2 regions of the Variovorax sp. 05N34 genome follow, and region 2 is predicted to be linked to the other one. Evidence: riboswitches for the same ligand, from Rfam matches in the RefSeq annotation. Region 2 holds a riboswitch; the other holds the start of a gene.
What was found. A riboswitch is a leader RNA that binds a small molecule or an ion and turns the genes downstream of it on or off. The one in region 2 is predicted to bind glycine.
Positions count from the first base shown of each region.

Region 1: another riboswitch for glycine. It lies ahead of gcvT (glycine cleavage system aminomethyltransferase GcvT); the one in region 2 lies ahead of AC1DMA_RS11165 (D-amino acid dehydrogenase).

Region 1 covers NZ_JBFTNI010000009.1:156,216-164,001, reverse strand. Annotated here, with positions in the region: gene gcvP (aminomethyl-transferring glycine dehydrogenase) at 1-1,016, opposite strand, end outside; gene gcvH (glycine cleavage system protein GcvH) at 1,154-1,528, opposite strand; gene gcvT (glycine cleavage system aminomethyltransferase GcvT) at 1,612-2,772, opposite strand; glycine riboswitch at 2,819-2,928, opposite strand; glycine riboswitch at 2,944-3,043, opposite strand; gene AC1DMA_RS23560 (glycine betaine ABC transporter substrate-binding protein) at 3,121-4,686, opposite strand; gene AC1DMA_RS23555 (alpha/beta fold hydrolase) at 4,716-5,594, shown strand; gene AC1DMA_RS23550 (ROK family protein) at 5,616-6,764, shown strand; gene AC1DMA_RS23545 (dienelactone hydrolase family protein) at 6,778-7,464, opposite strand; gene AC1DMA_RS23540 (phospholipase D-like domain-containing protein) at 7,546-7,786, opposite strand, start outside.
Region 2 covers NZ_JBFTNI010000003.1:445,341-453,126, forward strand. Annotated here, with positions in the region: gene AC1DMA_RS11160 (FAD-dependent oxidoreductase) at 47-1,294, shown strand; glycine riboswitch at 1,321-1,421, shown strand; glycine riboswitch at 1,426-1,531, shown strand; gene AC1DMA_RS11165 (D-amino acid dehydrogenase) at 1,619-2,944, shown strand; gene AC1DMA_RS11170 (FIST signal transduction protein) at 2,905-4,173, opposite strand; gene AC1DMA_RS11175 (PhaM family polyhydroxyalkanoate granule multifunctional regulatory protein) at 4,212-4,952, opposite strand; gene AC1DMA_RS11180 (copper chaperone PCu(A)C domain-containing protein) at 5,020-5,919, opposite strand; gene AC1DMA_RS11185 (TonB-dependent receptor) at 5,945-7,786, opposite strand, start outside.

The sequences.
Region 1 (7,786 bases), on a different contig from region 2:
TTCTCGCGCCGGATGTGCTGCTCGCGGGTCTGCAGGGCGAGGCGGTAGGCCGGCTCGCCATGCGTGTCGACGCTGACGCCGACGAGGCGCCCGGGCAGCGAGCGCTTGAATTCGTCGCGGCATGCCAGGTAGGCCGCGTGAGGGCCGCCGTTGCCCATCGGCATGCCGAAGCGCTGCGTGGTGCCGCAGACGATGTCGGCGTCCCATTCGCCCGGCGGCGTGAGCAGTGCGAGCGCGAGCAAGTCCGCCGCCACACAGAAGGCGGCATCGAACTGGTGCGCATGCCCGGCCAGCGGCCGCAGGTCGTGCACGTGGCCGGTGGTGGCCGGGTATTGCGCCAGCACGCCGAAGAATTCACAGCTCGCCATCAGGTGCGGCAGCGTCTCGGACACGGTGCTGACGCGGACTTCGATGCCGAGAGGCGCAGCACGTGTCTTGATGACTTCGATGGTCTGCGGATGACAGTCGCCGGACACCAGGAACACGTTGCTCTTGCTCTTGACGCTACGGCGGGCAAGCGTCATCGCCTCTGCCGCGGCGGTCGCCTCGTCGAGCATCGAAGCATTGGCAATGGCCATGCCTGTGAGGTCGCACACCATGGTCTGGAAATTGACGAGTGCCTCCATCCGGCCCTGCGAGATCTCGGCCTGGTAGGGCGTGTAGGCGGTGTACCAGGCGGGGTTCTCCAGCACGTTGCGCAGGATGACGCCCGGCGTATGGGTGCCGTAGTAGCCCTGCCCGATAAAGCTCTTCGCCACCTTGTTCTTCGCGGCGATCGCCTTGAGTTCGGCCAGCGCCTCAGCCTCTGTGACCGGGGCAGGCAGGCGCATCGGCCGCGCGCGCCGGATGGCGGGCGGGACGATGCCGTCGATCAGTTCGGCCCGCGTGGCCGATCCGATGGCCGACAGCATTCGCGTCTCGTCGGCCGGTTCGATTCCGATATGGCGCGCGATGAATTCCTCGGCGTTCTCGAGCTCGCTGAGCGGAGGAAAAAGGGGCAGGACGGGTGTCGACATGGGGTAGCTTGAGAAGGTTCTGGTTTCGGCAAGTTGTCAGGGACACCGCAGAACTGGCTTTGCCAGGCTGCTGGTGTCGCCCCCTTGCAGGGGGTGGGCGAGAGCGACACGCAGTGCGCGAAGCCTGGGGGTGCGCATTATTCCGCCGAGAATTTCTCGTACGCGGTGTCGTCGAGCAGGGCTTCGAGCTGTGTCACGTCGCTGACGCGCACCTTGAAGAACCAGCCAGCGTCCATCGGAGCGCTGTTGGCAAGCGACGGGTCGGCGCGCAGCGCTTCGTTGACTTCGGTGATCTCGCCGGAGACCGGCATGAAAACGTCCGCGGCAGCCTTGACCGACTCGACCACGCCCGCCACTTCGCCTTGCGCGAAGGACTTGCCGACCTCGGGCAGGTCGACGAAAACGACGTCGCCCAGCGCGTCCTGCGCGTGAACCGTGATGCCAACCGTGACAAGCGCCGCGTCGGCTTCCTGGCGAACCCACTCGTGATCCTTGGTGTACCTGGTGGTCATGAACTGAAGCTCCTTGAGATGAGAAAGTGGGCTGGAAAAAGCAAAGAAAAAAGGCAAAAAAGAGCGCCGCGTGCGGATCGGCCTCAGCCGCGGAAATAGCGCGCGGGAATGAAAGGCATCGTGCTCACTTCCATCAGGACCGGCTTGCCACGGACGATCGCCTGCATGCGCGTGCCGGGCTCTGAATAGGCCAGAGCGACGTACGCCATGGCGATCGGCCGGTCGACGGTGGGGCCGAGCAATCCGCTGGTCACCTGTCCGATCGCAACGCCTTCGAAGGATTCGAGCAGTGTGCCGTCGCGCACTGGCACTCGATCGATCGCGACCAGGCCGACGCGCTTGCGCTTGAGGGTGTGATGGTCGAGGTGGCCCGCCGTCCCGTCCGCAGCCGTGAGCTGTGCCAGCACCTTGGCCGCACCCGGAAATCCGCCTTCGCGGGCTCCGCCGGTGCGCCGGACCTTCTGCATGGCCCACACCAGCGAGGCTTCGACCGGCGTGGTCGTCTCGTCGATGTCGTTGCCATAGAGGCAGAGTCCGGCTTCCAGCCGCAGGGAGTTGCGCGCTCCCAGGCCGATGGGCTTGACCTCGGGTTGGGCGAGCAGCAGCCGGGCCAGGCGCTCGGCGTTCGCAGCGGCAACGGAGATTTCGAAACCGTCCTCGCCGGTATAGCCGCTGCGAGTGACGAAAGTCGGGATGCCGCCGATTTGCGCTGCGCCGCCGGTCATGAAGACAAACCGTTCGATACCCGGTGAAAGCCGCGCCAGTGTTGCGGCAGCCTGCGGTCCTTGAAGGGCGAGCAGCGCGTGGTCCGGCATCGGCGAAACCTGGCAGCGGTGTCCGATTTTGACGGTGATATGCGCGATGTCCGCCTGCTTGCAGGCGCCGTTGACGATCACGAACAGCGAGTTGTGGCCCTCGTTGAAGAACATCAGGTCGTCGAGGATGCCGCCGTCTTCATTCAGCAGCAGCCCGTAGCGCTGCTTTCCAGGTGCGAGACCGATGACGTCGACTGGCATCAGGGTCTCGAACGCGGCCGCGGCCTCGGGGCCTGAAAGCCGCAACTGGCCCATGTGGGAAATGTCGAACAAACCCGCGGCATCGCGCGTGTGCTTGTGTTCGGCCATGAGGCCGGCCGGATACTGCACGGGCATCGAGTAGCCGGCGAAGGGCACCATGCGTGCGCCGAGTTCGACGTGCAGGTCGTGAAGCGGAGTCTTCAGAAGGTCGGTCGATGCGGAGGCCAAGGCTCTCTCCAAAAGGGGCAGTCCAGATCCATGACCGAAGCCATGGGCCACCCCTGCTGTCCGCTTTACCTGAGAGATTCACCCCACGATTGGGGCTTGCTCCTTCGGTGGGCGAGGCCGTCGTGCGACGGGTCGCCTCTCTCCAGCAAGGAAACGCCCTGATGCGGGGCGCTTCGCCAGTCCTTTTGCCTGAGCGTTCGGGCCCGTGTTTTGGTGGGACCTGCGCCTTCGGCGGCCCCGGCGCAGCGGGGCTCTCTCCTGACTGCGCCAGTGTAAGGGATCGAAAGCTCGTTCAACGGCGATTTCAGTGCGATCGCCCAGCCGGGCAAGGCTTGTTCCGCCGCGCCTTCAGCCTCTGCGGCGCATCAAGTATTCGATCGATTCGAACAATGCCTCGCTGAGCAATGCCAGCACTGCGGCCGGCACTGCGCCAGCCAGCAGCAGTTCGCGATCGTTGAGCGCCAGCCCCGTCACGATGCGCTCGCCGAAACCTCCGGCGCCAATGAAGGCCGCGATCGTCGCGGTGCCAATGGCGATGGTCGTCGCCGTCCGTACGCCGGCAAGGATGGTGGGCAGCGCCAGCGGCAACTGCACCACTTGCAGCGTCTGCCCGGCGGTCATTCCCAAGGCGGTGCCGGCCTCGCGCAGCCCTGCCGAAACCTCGGCCAAGCCCGTGACCGTGTTTCGCATGATCGGCAACAGCGAATAAAGCGTGAGCGCGATCAGCGCCGGAACGAGGCCGATCGCGCCCACTGCGGAGATCAATATCGCCAGCAGCGCAAGCGAAGGAATCGTCTGCAGCAGCCCCGTGAGCCCGAGCACGAGCGCACGCGTTCGAAGGTGTGGAAACACGAGGATGCCCAATGGCACCGCGATCAGGATGCCCAGCCCCACCGAAACCGCGACCAGCAGCAGGTGCTGGCGCGTGAGCCGGCCGAGGTCCGGGCCGAAGAGCTTGGCGAGGAAACCGCGCGCCGCGGCATCCTTCGGGCGCGCGGCGCCGGCTGCCTGGGTCGTGTTGGCGTTGGCCGGCTGGGCGACGATCTTGCTTTGCGCGAGGAAGTCGCGCGCAATGACATCGAAGCCCACGCCCTGCAATTCGGCACGCGCATTCATCTCGATCATCGCGTGCTCGTCCACCCGGCCTTCCAGCTTCTGCATCGCCGCCCATGCCTGCGGCCAGCGCGTGGGCACGTCGAGGCGGTAGAGCACCACAGCGTCATAGCGCGGAAAGTAATGGCGGTCGTCTTCGAGCACGCGCAGGCCGAGATGATCGATCTTGGCGTCGGTCGTGTAGATGTCGGTCACGTCGATCTGCTTCGCGGCGATCGCGTCGTAGGCCAGTCCGTGGTCGAGCCCGGTCGGCGTCTGCGTGAAGCCATAGCGAGCGGCCAGCCCTTGCCAGCCGTCGGCGCGTCCGAGGAATTCGTTCGACAGGCCGAGTTTCAGCTCAGGGTGGGCAGCGAGGTCGCCGAGCGTTCGCACGCCCAGCCGCTCGGCATCGGCCGCGCGCATGGCGAGCGCATAGCCGTCGTTGAAGCCGAATGGAATCGCAATGCCAAGTCCCAATGGACGAAGCGCCGCGTTCATGTCCTCCAGCGTCATGGGCTGGGCGCTCTTGAGGATTTCGAGGGCAATGGTGCCGGTGTATTCGGCATAGAGATCGATGCCGCCGGAGGTCAACGCTTCGTAGACGATGGCCGTATTGCCGAGTCCTTGCCGCACGACGGGCGCGGGTGTGGTGTGCGCTGCCGCGGTCTGCGCGAGCACCTGCGCGAGGATGTACGACTCGGTAAATCGCTTCGATCCGATGCGGAGCTCGCCGGCGCCTCCTTGGGCGTGCGACGGCAAGGCTGCGCCGAGAAGGCCCAGGCAGGCCAAGGCGATGAGCCAGGTTCGGCGCAGAGAACGCATCGAGGCAGTGTATCGGCGCCGCGACTCCGATGAGGCGTTTCGAGGGACTGGTTCGTCTCCTACAGACGATCGTGCGCCGTGCCGATGCTGCGGTGCAGCGCCTGAACCAGAATGAATGCGTGCGCATCAACTACATCCGTCGCGGTGAAGGCAAGCCCTTGTTGCTCATCCACGGCCTGGGAGGCACCTGGCGTTCGTGGAGGACCATCCTCACGCCGCTGGCTGCGGAGCGCAGCGTGGTGGCGATCGATCTGCCGGGGTTCGGCAAGAGCCCTGAACTGGATGGCGAAGTTTCTATTGGCACTCTTTGCGATGCGGTCGCCTTGTTTCTCAAGGAACACGATCTCATGGGAATCGATGCCGCTGGCAGTTCAGTGGGCGCGCAACTCATTCTGGAATTGGCGCGGCGCGGCGGTGTCGTCGGGGCGGTCGTGTCGCTCGGGCCGCTCGGCTTCTGGGAAGGCTGGGAGCGCCATGCGTATCGAGCATCCGTGTGCCTTTCCTGGCGAATGGCGCGTGCACTGCAATTCGCCATGCCGGCGATCACGGCGAACGAATGGTCGCGCGTGCTGCTGCTGGGGCACGTCTCGGCGCGCCCGGCCGGTCTTTCGCCTTCGCTGGTCCTGGATGAAATGCGCAACTTCGCATCGGCAGCTTCCTTCAACCTGGTCCTGAAGAACCTCATACAAGGGTCGCCGCAGGAAGGCGCTTTGGTCGGCAGTCTCGAAAAGCAACTCGTGATCGGCTGGGGGCGCTTCGACCGCCTCTGCTTCCCGATCCAGGCCGCTCGCGCGCAGCAACTCTTCCCGGACGCTCGCGTCCACTGGTTCGACCGGTGCGGACACTATCCCCATTGGGATGCGCCGGACGAAACCGCAAAGTTGATACTAGCGACCACGGCCGACTGAACGGCGCACCCGAGGAACACGATGGCAAAAGAAAAGAAAGAAAAGAGAGACAAGAAAGAGAAGAACGAAAGCAAAGATGGGAACGACAACGACGCGCATCCCCTACCGGACGTGCATGGCGCACGCGAACTCCCTTCGGTGGTGGTCGAGGGCTATAGCCTGCAATTGCGCGACAAGGACGGTTTTGTCGGTGACGCGGCCAGCCAGACGGCCTTCAGGGAACTGCTCGAGCGCTGGCGCCGCCGCAGCCGACGCAAGGGGACTGACCCGCTGGGAAGGCGTCATTCCAGGGATCTGAGCAAGCGGGTCCTCGACAAGGCCATCGGCGAAGAGGCCTCACGGGCCGCCGATGTCGTGCATGCCGTCATCGAGGAATTCGCGGAAGACCTGGCTTGGGTGATCGACCGGTTTATGCGTCACCCCTCATGGAAGGGCGTCGAGCGGGTCGTGATCGGCGGCGGCTTTCCGGAAAGCGACGTCGGCGAACGCGCGATCCTGCAGGCCGCGGCCATCCTCCAGGAAATGGGGCAGTCGGTGCAATTGGGCCGCATCTCGCATGAGACCGACGATGGCGGCCTTCTCGGCTGGGTGCACCTGGTTCCGCCGCCGCTGCTGAAGGGCCGCGACGCCATTCTTGCGCTCGACATCGGCGGCACCAATGTGCGCTGCGGCGTCGTCAAGACGCGGATCAGGCGCTCAGCCGACCTCTCCAAGGCCAAGGTGGTTCACCGCGAGAAATGGCGCCATGCCGACGATGGTCCCAGCCGCAAGGTCCTGGTCGAAACGCTCGCGGAAATGCTCGCCAGGCAGATGCGGCATTGCGACAAGAAGGGCATTCGACTTGCCCCGTTCATCGGCATCGGATGTCCCGGGTTGATTCGCAAGGACGGATCGATCGCGCGCGGTGCGCAGAACCTGCCGGGCGACTGGGAGAGCGAGCATTTCCATCTGCCCAGCGAGCTTTGCAAAAAAATCCCGCTGATCGGCGGACACCCCACGGTCGCGCTGATGCACAACGATGCGGTGGTCCAAGGGCTGAGCGAACTGCCCTTCATGCAGGACGTGGAGCGCTGGGCGATCCTGACGATCGGTACCGGGCTCGGTAACGCGAGCTACACGAACAAGTCCGCCGAATCGGGAAAGGGCATCAAGAAGAAAACGAAGCGCTGAAGCGCACCTGGTTTCAGGCGAGTTCGCGGCCGAAGAATCGCAAGGTGCGATCCCAGGCACGCTCCGCCCAGACCGCGTCGTATTGCGTGATCGGGATGCGCCCCGGGCCCTGCGCTTCCTCGTTGGCGAAGGCATGGTGCGCCAGGTAGCGGTGCCCCTCGTATCGCACGCCCGCGGCGTTCAGTTTTTCTTCGAGGCTTTCGACGCCTGCGATCGCAAAGGCCTGATCCTGCGTGGCCCAGTGAGCCATCAGCGGCGCAGTGATCTTCGACGCATCGACGTACTCCAGCGGCGGGTAGCCGTACCACACGACCACGGCGTCGGCCTCGGGGGCCATGGTCGAGGCGAGGAGGGTGACCGCTCCGCCCATGCAAAAGCCGGTGACGCCGACCTTGCCGCCGCGCGCCTTCAGGAACTGCACCGCCCCGCGGACGTCCTGTGACGCCGCGTCCGCGAAGTTCAGGCCGTCCATCAGGTGATGGGCTTCCTCGGCTTCGACCGTGGACTTTCCGCGATACAGGTCTGGCACCAGGGCGGTGAACCCTGCTTCTGCAAACCGATTGGCCACCCCGCGGATCTGATCGTTCAATCCCCACCATTCCTGGATCACCACGACGGAGCCGAAGGGCTTGTCGGCTTCTGCAAGGTAGCCTTGAACGGCGCCGCCATCGGGCCGGTTGAACTGGACGAGCTTTGTCATGCATCTCTCCTGAAGTTGCTTGCGACGAGAAGGCGAGTATCGGACAACGAGGCATTGCCGGCATGCCCGCCCGGCGCTCGGTCAGAGCTGGAACGCGATGGTGAGAAGCAGCCCCTCCGCCAGATCGCGAAGGAGGCCCGGCCGGCGCGCCCGGTAGGTCTCACCGGCCGAAGCGGTGGTTTCGATCCACTGAGCCAGCCAGTCGATCTGGCGGTGGCCGTAGAACACCACGGCCGCCTCATGGTTGATGAGCAAGCTGCGCAGGTCGAGATTGATCGATCCGCACATCGCGAGGTCTTCGTCCACCACCACGGCCTTGGCG
Region 2 (7,786 bases):
TAAGCGCCAACGCCCGCCGTTCATGCCATCCCAAAAGGATTCGGACATGCGCGTGGTTGTGCTCGGCGCTGGTTTGCTCGGCGTTACGACGGCTTATTACCTTCAGCAGCTCGGTCACGAGGTGATCGTCGTGGACCGCCACGGGACCCCCGCCGCCAAAGCCAGGGGCAGGGTCGAACCCGGCGAGCCTGCCATCGCATTGCACGGCGGCGGTGCGGCTTCGGCCCGTGCTCGGCGAAGCAAAGGCAATGGGCCCCGGGTCTGGGGGAAAGTGCGTCGCCGCCTCTCCGAACTGCTCGACCGCGCCATCGGTGCGCCGCCTCAACGCGATCCGCTCGATCAACTGGTGCGCCTGGCAGCCTACAGCCGCAACACCGCACGGGCGCTTCATGACGAGGCTGGCATGCCTCAGCGGCCGCGCTCGAACGGGCTGATGAAGTTCTTTACCGACGCCGAAGCTTTTCGAGCGCGCGTGGCGCGGGCACCCCATTGGTCCGAACTCGGCTGCGAGGAGCGCCTGCTCTCGCCCGAGGAAGCGATGGCCTTCGAGCCCGCACTGCATGCCGTTGGCGCCGCGCTCGCCGGAGCAACGTTCTCGCCCGAAGACCCGGCACGCGATCCAGCCCAGTTCGCAGCCAGCATCGTCTTCCTGTGCCGCGCGGCCGGCGTGCGATTCATGATGAAGCACACGGTCGTTTCGCTGAAAATCCGCGATGGCCGGATCAGTCACGTGGACCTGCTCAATGCGCAAGGACAACCGGTAGCCCTGCGCGCGCAATCCTATGTGCTCGCCTTGGGCGCATCGAGCGTCCCGCATGCTGAAGAGCTCGGTATCGCCATGCCGCTGAACTTCGTGCGTGAGTACATCGCGACGGTGCCGGTCAAGGACGCGGCGCGTGCACCGCACATCGCACTGCACGATCGCCAGGGCAAGCTGCGCATCAGACGGCTCGAAAGCGCAAACGGTGTGTATCTCCGGGTCTCCTCCACGGTGCGTGTACGCGATGACGAAGAGAGCGAGCCCGATTCGGACCGCTTCCGAGCAATGCTGGGCCGCATCGACATTCTGTTTCCCGGAATGGCGAAAACCGATGAGGCATCGCTCGACACGGCGATGCACGCGGTAAGCAGAAACCGCCTGCCGATGATCGGCAAGACGCGAGTACCCAATCTTTTCCTCAACACGGCCCCAGGTACACCCACCTGGGCCCACGCCTGCGGCGCGAGCAAATCGGTCGCCCGTATCGTCAGCGGCTTGCGACCCGAACTCGACTTCGCCTTCAGGGGCCTGTAGCCAGCACGCCGCAGCGCCCCTACAATCAGCCCACTGCAGGAGAGCAGGCCGCCTGGCGGCCTCACCGAAGGCGCAAACTCCCATAAACGCTCAGGTCGGCTCGCAACAACGAGCCTGTACTGCACCAACTGTCAGAGCCGTCTGGAGAGCCATCACGCAAAGTGATGCACCGAAGGAGCAAACCCGTTGCGGGCGCAACGGGTGAATCTCTCAGGTACCGAGGACAGGGGGAGCGGCAACTTGGACGCACGGTCCGGTTGCTTTCGTTTTCACAGCATCCGTTTTCGTTCGATCCAATCGCTGCAACCTTAGAGGTTTACTCAAATGCGCGTGATCGTTCTTGGCGCCGGCCTGCTCGGCGTGACTTCGGCTTATTTCCTCCAGCAACTCGGCCACGAAGTGACCGTCATTGACCGGCAGGCCACACCAGCCGCCGAAACCAGCTTTGCCAACGGTGGCCAGATCTCGGTGAGCCATGCCGAGCCCTGGGCCAATCCGGGTGCACCGCTGAAGGTGCTGCAATGGCTCGGCAAGGAAGACGCCCCCCTGCTGTTCCGTCTGCGCCCAGACATGCGGCAATGGCTTTGGGGATTGCAGTTCCTGCGCGAATGCACGCCGGCGCGCACCCGCCACAACATAGAGCAGATCGTTCGCCTGGGGACCTACAGCCGCGAAACGCTGCAACAACTGCGGCGGGACACAGGCATTGCCTATGACCAGCGCATGCAGGGCATCCTTCACTTCTATACGACGCAAAAGGAATTCGACGCCGCACTGGCGCCTGCCGAACAGATGCGCGCGCTGGGCTGCGACCGGCAGGTCATCTCGGCCGACGAGGCGGTGAAGCTCGAGCCCGCGCTGGCCCACATTCGCCCGCAATTGGCTGGCGCCACCTACACGGCCGAAGACGAATCCGGCGACGCGAACCGATTCGCACGCGAACTCGCCGCTCTCGCCCAGGCAGCGGGCGTTCGCTTCCTTATGAGCCATACCGTGACCGCCCTGCGCGAAGCCGGTGGCTCGATCGAGCACGCCGAAGTCACGGACGACGAGGGCAGATTCCAACGCATTCGCGGCGACGCGTTCGTGTTGGCGATGGGCTCCTTGAGCCCGCTCCTTGCCGCTCCGCTGGGCCTTCGTCTGCCGATCTATCCGGCAAAGGGCTACTCGGTCACGATGCCGGTGGTCGACGCAGCCAAGGCGTACCAGGTGTCGTTGACCGATGACGAATTCAAGCTCGTCTTCTCGCGCTACACCTCGGAAACCGGCGATCGGATGCGGATCGCAGGCACCGCCGAACTCAATGGCTACGACCGCGACCTGAACCGCGTTCGCTGCGAAGCCATCGTTCGCCGCGTCCAGCAGCTGTTCCCGGGCGCCGGGGACCCTACGCAGGCGCAGTTCTGGACGGGCCTTCGCCCCGCCACGCCGAGCAATGTGCCCCTGGTCGGCGCGACGAAACTGCCGAATCTGTTCCTGAACACCGGCCACGGCACACTCGGCTGGACGCACGCTTGCGGTTCGGGCAAGTCGATCGCGCGGATCGTCAGCGGTCTCACACCGGAAGTGGATTTCAGCTTCACCGGCGCGATCGGACGCGGCGCGAAACGTCAGTCGTCGCTGGTGAAGACCGTCAACACGCCCGTGTAGCCATAGAGGTGATGGCGGGCGATCTCGCCTGCGGCGAAGAAGCCGACCAGCGGGACATCGCCCAGCGCGTGTCGCACGATCTGCAATTCGGCGCCGGGAGCGCCGAAATGCGGGCCACCTCGACCGGAGCAACTCACGTACACCGCACCGGCGATGCGGCGCGCGGGGTGCGGCGCGGCCTCGGCTTCGCCGGCGGCTACAGCGCGCGCCGTGGCCAAGGTCTGCTCCTCCGGCTCCAGTTCTTCGCGGATTTCGGCGCACACGCGCATCAGATCGGCTCGCGCCGCCTGCGCGTTGCGTCGGCAGAAGCTCACTCGCATGCCGGGCTCCGCCACGTCGGCAATCGCCACGCCGCGACGCGTCGGGTCCAGTCCGATGATGTGCCGCACACGAACGTCAGCGCCCAAGTCGCGCGTACGCCTTACGCCATCGCTGCCGGCCTCGGCCAAGCCCACCAGGGTGGCGCGCACCGCATCGACGGCATGCTCGGGCGCATCGAGCGAAACATTCAGGTCGTCGAGCAGCACGTCGAGGGCCGGCTCGCCATCGAGCTCGAGCAGCAGGTTGCCGTCCACGTGCGTGATTTCTCTTTCCTGCGACACAGGCTGGCAACCCTGCGTGACGCGCGACACCAGGCGCACGCCTTCGCCGAACACCACGCCCGACAAGCCGCCCGAGAAAACTCCGCCCACCGCACCGTGCCCGGGAATGTTGCCGTTGCCGCCGACCGCGAACTGCAAGGATCCTGCGCGCCCCGACGAGAGGCCACCGAACAGGTAGCCGGTATCGGTACGGTCAGCCATCTCGGCGATCAGTTCGGCGAGTTCCGGCGTACGCGGGTCGGCATGCACCAGCGCCATCTTCGCCGCGAAACCGCTCATCTCCGAACTCGCAAGCGGCGCCACGCCGGAGAACACACGGTACTGATCGGTCGGCAACTCGCACAGCATGACGCTGAGCGCCGGCTCGTCGAAGTATTCGGCGTTGTTCGCGGCGACGCCGACGCCGACGGTGCCGGACCAATCGGTGATCTCTGGCAGTTCGGCGCCCAGGTGATCGAGGATCTCCTGCGCATCGGCCGAGTAGTGATCGGTGATGTAGAGCAGGCCCAGCGTGGGTGCGCGCGCGTAGTCGGCCAGCGCCATCTGCGCACGCAGTTGGGCGAGCACGAGTCCGGCCGCCATGCGCCATTGCGGATGAGTGGCGTGCCCGGAAGGAAAGAGCTTCATGCGCTCGGCTTTCTGTGCGGGAAGGGAAGAAGGCGTCGTCAGTGTCCGCGCGCCCGCTTGCGCGCCGGAGTGGGCGATGTGCTGCTTCCGGCGGCACTGCGACCGCCGGCGGATTTTTTACTGGATGCGGCGGTAGCCGTCTTTCGTGGCGCTTTGCCCGATGCCGCCGGCGTCTTCTCGCCGTGCGCTTCGGTCAGCGGCGGCATCATCGGCATCTTGACCTGTGAAGCTTCGTGCAAGGCAGAGCTCGCGATCTGCTGGAACTGCTGCGTGAGTGCGCCCCACCATTGAAGCGGGTCGACCACGCCTGCCGCGCCCGCCCTGCCCTCGAGGCCGGCCGGGGCGCCAGTCTCTTTCGATTCCAGTTCCTCTTCAGCTTGCGGTTTCGCCTTCGAAGCCGCCGCAGCCGCGGGCGGCGGGGACTCGGTGCTGAACGCCGGCGTCGCGGCGGCCTGCCGGGTGAAGACGCTGGCGAGATCTTCCATTTGCACATTCATGCCGCGCAACGTGGAGAGGGTCATCTTCTGCACTTCGAGCGCCTGGATCGTCGCCTTGAGCGCATGGCCGTTTTGTTCGAGCCAGAACTGCACCGTCTTGAGTTCCTGGATCCGCTTTTCGACCTCCTCCACGCTGAGCGTGGGCGCCACCCAACTGGAGAGGCTCGGCATGCCCGGAACCGCGCTCGCGCTGGCCGCAGCGCCTCCGCTCGCCAGGTTCCGCAAGAAATCGAAGCCGGGAACGAACTGGCTGAAGGCAAAAGGCTTGCTTGCGTCGCTCATGAGGGGTCTCCGGAAGAGTGTTCTTGTGTGGGGCAGCTTACTCCAACGTCGCCGGCCTTTGGATCGCTCAGTGCTTGTGTTCGCCGCCCGCGGGCACCGCGGCGCCAGTGAGCACGGGCACGTTGATGTTCAGCGAAGTCTTCTGCCCCTTGGCATCTTCGAAGCGCAGCGTCAGAGGCACGTTGGTTCCGTTGGCCAGCGACTGCTTCAGGTCAGTCAGCATCAGGTGATAGCCGCCCGGCTTGAGTTCGACGGTTTGGCGCGCCGGCAGGTCGAGCCCGCCCTCGACTGCGCGCATGCGCATGGTGTCGCCCTCCATCTTCATCTCGTGAACATCCGCCACGCCGGCGACCGGCGTCGAAGCCCCGACCAGTCGCGCGCCCGACGGCGCGCTGAGTTTCATGAAAGCGCCGGTGCCGCTCTGACCGGGCACCGATGCGCGAATCCACGCATCGCGCACATCGACCGCGGCAATGCCGGGCGCGAGCACGTCGAGCCGCGCCGCCGGGCTTTCGAGGCCGGCGGTGTCATTGCCGCTGGCCGGGATCTGCGCCCAGTCGGCGCTGCCGTTGTCGCAAGACTGCAGCACCTTGAACCACAACACGCCGGGCGTCGCGGGCAGCTTGCCGCGAACGACGAACTCGGCGCGCTCGTTGGCAGGAAGAGCCGACTGCGCGCTTTCGGCAGTCCAGCGCACTTCGCCGCCATTGTCACCCGCGGGCGGCGCTTCGAGCTTCCAGCCCTTGCGCGCCTGCGCATCGGAGAAGGCAAATCCCTTGGGCAGCCGCACGGCGATGCCGGTGGTGCTCTTCGCATCCTTGCATGCATGGCCGACACGGAAAGCAGCTTCGTAGTTGCTGCCGGCGGTCGCGCCGCCCGGCGGCAGCGTCACGTGGGCGAAGGCACCGCCGGCGCCAGTCAGCAGAATGCAGGCAGCGACGTGCTTGAGTTTGAATGCGGGGTTCATGGCAGATCCTTGGTGAAGAGTGGAGTCAGAGGTCGAAACGGAGTTCAGCGGTGTAGGTGCGCTGCGGGTACGGGTGGAAATTCCAGTATTGGTAGTTGTTGGCGTTATCGATGCCCAGGGCAGCCGACCAGCGTTTGTCGATCTGGTAGCGGGCTCGCAGGTCGACCGTGAAGTACCGGCTGGCGCCGAAGTAGGCGAAGCCGTTCACGTCGCTGTTGTCCAGGTTGGAGTACTGGGTTCCGCTGTAGCGCGCGGCGGCGGTAAAGGCCCATTGCGCATCGGGCTTGTACGTCGCGAAAACCGTGGACCGCCAACGCGGCACACGCGGTTGCCATTTGCCGACGCTCGCCGGATTGCCGGGGTTCGCCACGATCTTCGAATCGGCAAAAGTGAGGCTGGCGCCGACCTCGACGCCACGAACCAACACGTCCTGTCCCGTGTAGGCCAGCTCGAAGCCGGTGGTGCGCACCTTTTCGATGTTCTGAACGCGCGAGATCGTGGTGTTGGGGATCAGCTGGCTGTAGAGCGCGTCGTCTGTCGTCTCGTGGAAGAGCGTTGCACGTGCCAGGGCGTTGCCAAGGTCCTTCTCGGCCGACAGTTCGCTGGTCCATGATTTCTCGGGTTTCAGGAACGGGTCGTTGATGAAGGACAGTGCGCCGCCCGTCGTCGTTCCGTAGAGCTCGCCCACCGTTGGATACCGCACCGCGCGTCCGAGCGAAGCCTTCAGCACCGTGTCTTGCCTCCATTGGTAGGCGATCGCGGCCTTCGGTGAAAAGTCGGATTCGCCGCGATCCGGGTAGGCCAGAGTGTTGGTGGCCGTGGAGGTGAATCCATCCATGGCCTTCCAGTCCTCATAGCGCAATCCCAGCACCGCCTTCCACTTGGTCGCAAAGGACCAGGCGTCCTGCGCCCAGGCGCTCAGGGTCTGGGACCGCCCTCCCACATCGCTGACCAGGGAGGCTGGCGGGCCATCGAGCCAACTGCCGAGCACGTTGTTCTTGAGGATGCCGAGTTTGTAGGCGTCGCGGCCGACGCCGAAATCGACGATGTGGGCACCGCCCACGCCCTGCGGCCGCCAGGTGCCCTTGGCCGCGACCGTGTTCCAGCCGGTCCCGCCCTGGTCCTGCAACGTGCCGGCGCCACCAAAGTTCGCCAGTGGCGGCGCGATGGTCGGTGCGCGCTGTTGGTCGTTCGCGTAGTCGTAAAGGCTCGCGGCGACTTCCCAGTCCCATTCGCCCTGCGTGTTGCTCTTGACCGAAAGCCCGTGCATGGAGTGCGTCTGGTTGTCGTTCGTGAGCGGAAAGGCGGTGGGCCCCAGGCTGAAGCTGCGGCTCGCGATGTTCACGAGCCCGGTGTAGACCGGCTGGCCGCCCGAATTGCCGAGGTAGGTGGCGGGGCGACCCTCCGCGGTGTTCTGCCACCAGCCGACGGTGTAGGTTGCCCGTACCGTGGACGAAAAGTCGTACGCCAGCTTGATCTTGGCGTGGTCCTGGACGGTGTGGTACTGGGTGCCGGTGCCCAGGATGTACCAGGGCGTGTTGGTGGTGTTAAGGCCCAGCACGGCGCCGGTGACGGGCGTTCCGGCTCTGCCCGCCGTGCCCGAAGCCACCGTCGCGGTCGTGAAGGTCAGTGGCTGCCCCTGGCTGTCGGTGCGGCTGACGTCAATCCACCATGACCAGTCGCCGCTGCGACTGCCCAGGGAGGCGCTGGTCTGCCAGCTGTTGAAAGTCTGGTGCGTGTTGTAGAGATCAAAGGGCTGCGACGAATAGCCTGCCTTGACGTGCGCCTCCAGCTGGGTCGGCATGCGGGTGACGTAGTCGACCACCGCGCCCGCCGAGTTGCCCGGGTAGGCTGCCGAAAACGGGCC